DNA from 2 places in the Allobosea sp. 05T422_2 genome. Region 2 is predicted to be linked to the other one. Evidence: predicted binding sites of a transcription regulator. Region 2 holds the regulator's gene; the other holds the start of a gene.
The links. Region 2 encodes LexA, which represses DNA repair genes until DNA is damaged. Its sites were predicted from a motif close to TGTTCNNNNTGTGTTCNG; they were not measured.
Positions count from the first base shown of each region.

Region 1: the regulator LexA is predicted to act here: its motif matches at 1,780-1,797, upstream of AC1DJT_RS15385 (ATP-dependent helicase).

Region 1 covers NZ_JBFTLD010000077.1:1,211-5,420, forward strand. The annotation lists gene AC1DJT_RS15385 (ATP-dependent helicase) at 1-1,764, opposite strand, end outside; gene AC1DJT_RS15390 (acyl-CoA dehydrogenase family protein) at 1,883-3,538, shown strand; gene msrB (peptide-methionine (R)-S-oxide reductase MsrB) at 3,595-4,035, opposite strand; gene AC1DJT_RS15400 (BtaA family protein) at 4,197-4,210, shown strand, end outside.
Region 2 covers NZ_JBFTLD010000209.1:5,567-9,776, reverse strand. The annotation lists gene moaC (cyclic pyranopterin monophosphate synthase MoaC) at 1-243, shown strand, start outside; gene AC1DJT_RS26855 (molybdopterin molybdotransferase MoeA) at 240-1,451, shown strand; gene lexA (transcriptional repressor LexA) at 1,533-2,237, shown strand; gene AC1DJT_RS26845 (ComEC/Rec2 family competence protein) at 2,231-4,210, opposite strand, start outside.

The DNA of each region.
Region 1 (4,210 bases), on a different contig from region 2:
GGGCAGGAAGACAGTATCGAATTCGAGCCCCTTGGCCGCGTGCAGTGTCATGATGCTGACGCGCGCCCCGGCCTCGCCACCATCGGCATCCATCACCAGCGAGACGTGCTCAAGGAAGGCCGGCAGGTCTGGGAACTCGTCCAGAGAGCGCACCAGTTCCTTGAGGTTCTCGAGGCGGCCGGCGGCATCGGCCGAGCGATCCTTCTGCCACATCTCGGTATAGCCGGATTCCTCCAGCACCTGCTCGGCAAGCTCGCCCTGCTTCATGTGTTCGGCCTTGGTCGACCAGCGGGCAAAGGCCTCGACCAGTTCGCGCAGCGCGGTGCGGGCCTTCGGCTTCAGTTCCTCGGTCTCGACCACGGCACGGGCCGATTGCAGCAGCGACAGGCCGGTTGCCCGGGCGTGGTTGTGCAGAAGCTGGACCGTCGCGTCGCCCAGCCCGCGCTTCGGCACATTGACGATGCGCTCGAAGGCGAGATCATCGGTCTGGCTCACCACGCAGCGCAGATAGGCCATGGCGTCGCGGATTTCGGCCCGCTCATAGAAGCGTGGGCCGCCGATGACGCGATAGGGCACGCCGACATGGACGAAGCGCTCCTCGATCTCGCGCATCTGGGCGGAGATGCGGACGAGGATGGCGACCTCGGCAAGGTTTTCGCCCTTGCTCTGCATCGCCTCGATCTCGTCGCTGATCAGGCGGGCTTCCTCCTGGCTGTCCCAGGCGCCGGTGATCGTGACCTTCTCCCCGGCTTCGTCCTCAGTGCGCAATGTCTTGCCGAGCCGGCCTTCGTTGCGGGCAATCAGTTTTGAGGCGGTGGCGAGGATATGCCCGGTCGAGCGGTAGTTCCGTTCCAGCCTGACCACGACCGCGCCGGGAAAATCGTGCTCGAAGCGCAGGATGTTGTCGACCTCGGCGCCGCGCCAGCCATAGATCGACTGGTCGTCGTCGCCGACGCAGGCGATGTTGCGCCGGCCCTGCGCCAGCAGGCGCAGCCAGAGATACTGGGCGGTGTTGGTGTCCTGATATTCGTCGACCAGGATGTAGCGGAAGCGCTCATGATAGGTCGCGAGCACATCGGCATGCTCCCGGAACAGCGTCAGGCAGTGCAGCAGCAGATCGCCGAAATCGACTGCGTTCAGCGTCTTCAGCCGCTCCTGATAGGCGGCATAAAGGGCGCCGCCCTTGCCTCCGGCGAAGACGCCGGCTTCACCCGGCGGCACGTCCTTGGGGGCAAGCCCGCGGTTCTTCCAGCTGTCGATGAAGCCCGCCAGCATGCGGCCGGGCCAGCGCTTCTCGTCGATCCCGGCGGCCGTGATGACCTGCTTCATAAGGCGAATCTGGTCGTCGGTATCGAGAATGGTGAAGTCCGAGCGCAGATCGAGGAGCTCGGCATGGCGGCGCAGGATCTTGGCCGAGATCGAGTGGAAGGTGCCGAGCCAGGGCATGCCTTCGGCCACGGGGCCGACGAGGCTTGCGATGCGCTCCTTCATCTCGCGCGCTGCCTTGTTGGTGAAGGTCACCGAGAGGATCTGGGACGGATAGGCGCGGTTGGTGGCGATCAGATGGGCGATGCGCGTGGTCAGCACACGGGTCTTGCCGGTGCCGGCGCCTGCCAGGACCAGAACAGGGCCATCCGTGGCCTCGACCGCTTGCCGCTGCTCCGGGTTGAGGCCTGCCAGATAGCCTGCCGCCGGCTGTGCGGCGGCGCGGGCGGCGAGGCCGCCGGGGCGGGGCAGAGGGGCGGACGTGGTGTGATCGGACAAGGCTTCAGGTCGCTTTGATCGTGATTCGTTCCAGAGGCAATATAGGCTGTCGCGCCGCAGATTGCTGGATAAGGCTGTTGGGCGTTGAATGCTCGCCCGATCGTCAGGACGCGCCGCGATGAATGTGGATATCGCCTCCCGCCATTCCACCCATGAAGTGACGAACCAGGTTCCCATACTGTGCGATTACGACGCCTTCGCGGCTGATCCCGTGTTGCAGGCGGCGGCCACCGCCTTCGATGCAGGCTGGMCCTCGGAGCGCCTGCACGCGGCAGGGCGCATTGTCGGCTCGGCGCAGGTGCAGGACCTGGCGCGACTGGCGAACAGGTTCCCGCCCGAACTCAGGACGCATGACCGGTTCGGCAACCGCATCGACCAGATCGAGTTCCATCCGGCCTGGCACGAATTGATGGGGCTTGCGATCGAGCAGGAGACCCATTCGCTCGCATGGAACAGGCCGGGCCCGGGCGCACAGGTGGCGCGTGCTGCGCTCTCCTATCTCTGGAGTCAGGGCGAAAGCGGCATCTGCTGCCCGATCAGCATGACCTATGCCGCGATCCCGGTCCTGAGGCAGGAACCCGACCTCTGGAGCAAGTGGGGCGCCCTGGTCAGCTCCAACCGCTATGACCGCCGCCAGACGACCGCCTCCGCCAAGACAGGGGCGACCGTCGGCACGGCAATGACCGAGAAGCAGGGAGGCTCTGACCTGCGCCAGACCCAGACCATCGCCGAGGACAATGGCGACGGGACATGGTCCCTGACCGGGCACAAGTGGTTCTTCTCGGTGCCGCATTCCGACCTGTTCCTGACCTTGGCCCGAACCGCCGAGGGCATTTCCTGCTTCGTCGTGCCGGGCTGGCTGCCGGACGGCTCGCGCAACGGCGTGGCGATCCAGCGGCTCAAGGACAAATGCGGCAATCGCTCGAATGCCTCGTCCGAGGTCGAATTCCGCGGTGCGATCGGCCAGATGATCGGCGAGCCAGGCCGGGGCCTGCGCACCGGCCTGGCGATGAACCAGGGCTCCCGGCTGGACATTGCGGCGGCGTCGGCCGGGCAGATGCGGCTCGCCGTTTCGCTGGCGGCGCATCACGCGGCCCATCGGCGCGCCTTCCAGCGCGGGCTGATCGATCAGCCGATCATGCAGAACGTGCTGGCCGATCTTGCGATCGAGGCCGAGGCTGCAGCCTGGCTCGCCTTTCGGCTGTTTGCGGCGCTCGACCGTCAGGAAACGAGCGAGAGCGACCGGTTGCTGGCGCGGATCGGCGCGCCGATTGCGAAATACTGGGTCTCGAAGCGCGCGCCGGCGGTGGTGGTCGAGGCGCTGGAATGCCATGGCGGCAACGGCTTTATCGAGGAAAACCCCATGGCCCGGCTCTATCGGGAGGCGCCGCTCAACAGCGTCTGGGAGGGCTCGGGCAACGTCATTTGTCTCGATGTGCTGCGCTCGCTGGAGCGAGAGCCGGGCTCTCTCGTGGCGCTGATCGAGGAGATGCGACGCGCGGCCGGCGCCGACAATCGCTTTGATGCGCATTTGAGCGCGCTGGAGTCGGAGATACCCACTTTGGTGCGAAGCGAAGGACAGGCGCGGCGGCTGGTCGAGCGGCTGGCGCTGGCGCTGCAGGCCTCGTTGCTGCTGCGCCACGCACCTCACATGGTCGCAGACGCCTTCATCGCGACGCGGCTCGAGGGGCGCTGGTCGGGCCATTTCGGCGATCTGCCGGCGTCCGTGGATGCTGCCGCGCTGGCGCATCGGGCCGTCCCGGCGGTGGAATAGCACTCACGCGTTTGCGCGGCCGCCCTCCCGAAGGGGAGCGCGGCCGGCCGACTGGCTCAGGCCTCGGCCGGAGCGAAATCCATCGCCACGCCATTGATGCAGTAGCGCAGTCCGGTCGGTGGCGGGCCGTCAGGGAAGACATGGCCGAGATGGCCGCCGCAGCGGGCGCAATGCACCTCGGTGCGCTGCATCATGTAGCTATTGTCCTCGCTGATACCGACCGCACCCTCCAGTGGCTGGTCGAAGCTCGGCCAGCCCGTGCCGCTCTCGAATTTCTTGCCGGACTGGAACAAGGGGTTGCCGCAACCGGCGCAGGTMAACCGCCCGGCGCGCTTCTCGAAATTCAAGGCGCAGGAGCCGGCGCGCTCGGTGCCATGCCCGCGCAGCACGTGGTACTGCTCCGGGGTCAGGCGGCGGCGCCACTCCTCGTCGGTCAACTGGAATTCGAACTCACCGGCTTCCCTGACCTTGCCGCCGAACAGTCCGGACAGTCCCATCGTCATTCTCCCGTTCAAAGGTTTCGGGCGGAATATGGGGATGATTGCGCTCCACGTCAGCCCGCCCTCACGGATAGCTGATCCGCAAGGCGCGTCACCCAACCGTCACGCGACTCCTCTAGTCGGCTCGCCATCACAACGGACCGCGCGAGGAACGAAGAATGCAGACGGCGCG
Region 2 (4,210 bases):
AAGATCAGCGTCGACCTCACCCTGGACGAGACATTGCCCGGGGTGCGCGTGAGCGCTGAGGTCAAGATGAAGGGACAGACCGGCGTCGAGATGGAGGCGTTGACCGCTGTCGGCGTCGCCTGCCTCACAGTTTACGACATGGTCAAGGCGGTCGACCGGGCGATGCGGATCGAAGGCATCAGGCTCGTCCACAAGTCAGGTGGAAAATCCGGCACTTTCGATCTCCCGGAAACTGCGCGATGAGCCTCACGCCCGTCCCCGTCGCCCTGAAGGCGCTGATCGACAGCGTTCCGGCACCGACACCATCAGAAACCCTGCCACTCGCACATTGCGTAGGGCGCGTGCTCGCCGCCGACCTGCAGGCGCTTCGGACCCAGCCCCCCTTTGCCAACTCCGCAATGGACGGATACGCCGTTCGCGCAGATGATATTGCGCCGGCAAATGAATTGCGTGTCATCGGCGAATCGGCTGCCGGTCGTTCCTTCTCAGGGATGGTCCGCTCCAATGAGGCTGTTCGCATCTTCACCGGTGCTCCGATTCCGGAGGGCGCCGATACGATCCTGATTCAGGAGAATGCGGACGGCGTCGGCACTGCGACGATCCGCGTGCGCGAGGGCGCCGAGCGCGGCAAGTTCGTTCGTCAGGCAGGATTGGACTTCTGCGAGGGCGAGGTGTTGCTTCTCGCCGGCAGCCGGCTCGACAGTGCGAGCCTCGGCCTCGCGGCAGCCATGGGCCACCCCATGCTCACGGTGCGTCGCAAGCCACTGGTCGCGATCCTCGCGACCGGCGACGAACTGGTCCAGCCCGGCGAGCCGGTTGGACCCGACCAGATCGTCGCGTCCAACAGTTTTGCGCTCGCCGCGCTGGTCGAGCAGGCCGGCGGCACGGCGCTCGATCTCGGGATTGCCCGCGATGATCATGCCGATCTCGCCGACAAGATTGGCCAGGCACGGAAGGCCGATGCCGATGTGCTGATCACCCTCGGAGGAGCCTCGGTAGGTGAGCACGATCTCGTCCAGGCAGCGTTGATCGGTCAAGGCATGGCGCYCGGCTTCTGGAAGATCGCCATGCGGCCGGGCAAGCCGATGATGATGGGCCGCCTCGGCCGCATGGTCGCGCTCGGCCTACCCGGAAACCCCGTCTCGTCCATCGTCTGCGGGCATCTCTTCGTCGTGCCCCTGCTCAGGACCCTCCTGGGCGTACCGGAACCGGAGCGCGATCTGAGTGAGCCTGCAATCGTCGGAAGAAATTTGCCGGCAAATGATGAGCGGCGGGACTATATGAGGTCGGAACTGACGCTCACTCCGGAAGGATGGCTGGCAACGCCCTTCGCCAAGCAGGATTCATCGATGCTGGCCACTCTTGCCCGCGMCGACGCGCTACTCATTCGCGAATCGTTTGCTGCGCCGGCAAACAAAGGCGACAACTGCCGGATCATCCGCCTACGCTGAGCGCGCTTGCGGAACACAACGCGAACCTGTATGGTGTTCGTGCTTTGTTTCGATTCCATACAAAGAGCGCCGGCGGGAACCATGCTGACACGCAAACAGTTCGAACTGCTTCGTTTCATCCAGGAACGCCTGCGCGAGACAGGGGTGCCCCCCTCCTTCGACGAGATGAAGGACGCGCTCGATCTGCGCTCCAAGTCCGGTATCCATCGCCTGATCATGGCGCTGGAGGAGCGCGGGTTCATTCGCCGCCTTCCCAATCGAGCCCGAGCGCTGGAGATCATAAAGCTGCCCGAAGGGGCCGGCGGCCCTCAGGCGACGCGCGGACGGTTCAGCCCCTCCGTCGTCCAAGGGGGGCTTGGCAAGGTCCGGCCGATCGCACCGCCCCCGGACGAAGATGTGCGCTCCACGGTTGCGATTCCGGTCATGGGGCGGATTGCCGCCGGTACACCGATTTCCGCCATCCAGAGCCGCAGCCATACCGTGGCACTGCCTGYCGACATGCTTGGCCCCGGTGAACATTTTGCCCTCGAGGTTCGCGGCGACTCGATGGTGGAAGCCGGCATTCTCGACGGCGATACGGTGGTGATCAAGCGTCAGGACACGGCCAATACCGGGGATATCGTCGTGGCTCTGATCGATGACGAGGAAGCAACGCTGAAGCGACTGCGCAAGCGCGGCTCCTCGATCGCGCTCGAGGCTGCCAATCCCGCCTATGAGACAAGGGTGCTGGGACCGGACCGCGTCAAGATTCAGGGCCGCCTGGTCAACCTGATGCGGCGCTACTGAAGCGGCTCGTGTTCTTCGACAGCCGCCAGCGGCAAAGCCGGCGTGCTTGCAGGCCGCTCCCGCTTGCGGCTCCAGGGACGATCGACACCATCCTGCTCTGATAGATGGGCGCGCCAGCCGCCCTTGTTGCCGACAAGGGCGGTCGCGCCATCGCGCGACAATGCCCTGCGGTCGATCAGTCGTGCTGCGCACGGAGCGTTCCACGGAATCGGCGTGATGACGAGATCGGCGCGCCGACAGTCCTCGACGATGGCCAGGCGATCACGTGCAAAGGCAACGCTTCGTCCATCCTTGCTGCGGACGACACAACCCAACGTGTCGCAGGTCGCGCCTTCCCGCAGGCTGTTGTCGTCAGTCCGGCGATTATCGCCATCTGCGTTCAGCCATTGCTGCAGCACGAAGCGGCTCGGTTGCCCCGCCAGGATCATGCGACCATCGCCCCCGCGGACCAGGATCCCGGAACCATCGCGTTCGATCAGGATGTCGGGCCTGTCGGGCTTCGCTGCCACGAGCAGTCCCGCGATCAGGGGGGCGACGGCCAGGAAGCGCAGCGGTGTCGTCCAGAGCGTGATCCAGAGAAGCGCGGCGGCAAAGCATGCGAGCGCCGCGGCCCCGAATGCAGGAATGATCACCGCGGAGTGGTCGAATCCCGCAACCCAGCGCGCGGATTGCAGCACATAGTCCGAAGCGACTCCCATGAGCGCCCAAGCCGGCCAATCCAGGCCGAAGGGATAGGCGAGCACGCCGAAGACAGCGGCAGGCATGACGATCAGGGAAACGAAGGGCAAGGCGAGCGCATTGCCGAGCAGACCGAAGGGGTTGAAGGTCTGGAAGTGATAGGCACCGAACGGTGCGGTTGCGACCGTCGCCAGCACGGTCGTGACCGTGAGCCCGACCACCGCGATCCAGATCGGCCGTAGCGGCCAAGGCAGGTTCGCCGGCGCCTCGGAGTGGCCGCGATCCTCCCAGCGCTCGGCAAAGGCGATCAGCGCCGCGACAGCGCCAAAGGACATCTGGAAGCTTGGACCAAGCAGCGCGTCAGGCTCGCGCAGCAGAACGATCATCGCAGCGAGAGCCAGATTGCGCATGCTGAGCGCCGGGCGATCGACGAGAATCGCACCGAGCATGACCAATGTCATGATCAGCGAGCGCACCGTCGCGACCTCGGCTCCCGAGAAGATGCAATAAGCCGTGGCGCCGAGCATCGCGGCCAGGGCGGCGAGTTTCTTTATGGGCCAGCGCAATGCCAGCGTTTGCGATAGCGCCAGCAGGCCACGGACCAGGCCGAAGATCGTGGCGGAGGCCAGCACCATGTGAAGGCCCGAGATCGAGATGATATGATAGATTCCGGCCGCGCGGAGGTCGATATTGGTCGCCTCCGTGATGAGGCCGCGCTTGCCAGTAACCAGCGACGCCGCCATCGCGCCAGCCTGCCCTCCCCCGATCCCGGCGATGCGCTCCGTCAGGGCATTGCGCGCCCGGTCGACCGTCGCGGGTATCTGAAGCTCGAGCGGTGGCTGCAAGGGTGGTGGGGCGAGCGTGATCTTTCCGGGGATGGTCCCGACTGCACCAAGCCCTCGGAAGAAGGCGTCGCGCCCGAAGTCGTAGCCACCTGGTCGCACTGGACCGGGCGGCGGCAGGAGGCGCGCGACGGCAGCGATGTGATCGCCCGGCGAAACCGAACCACCTTTGACGTTGACCCGAACCCGCCGTGGCAGGCGTTCAGGCTCCACCCCGGCAATGCTGGTCACCAGGATCACGAGGCGCGCGCCGGCGTCGCGCGCCTCGACCGATTCGACAAAGCCGGTGAGTTGTCCCACGCGCATTCGATCGAGCATCGGTGCTGCGATTGTCGCCGTGCGCCAGGCCGCGGCACCAAAGCCGGCGAAGATGGCAGCAAGGCCGACGCAAGCGAGCATGACCGGGCGTCGGGCGCGCGACAGCGCTGCCATCGCAGCGGAGACGCCAAAGCC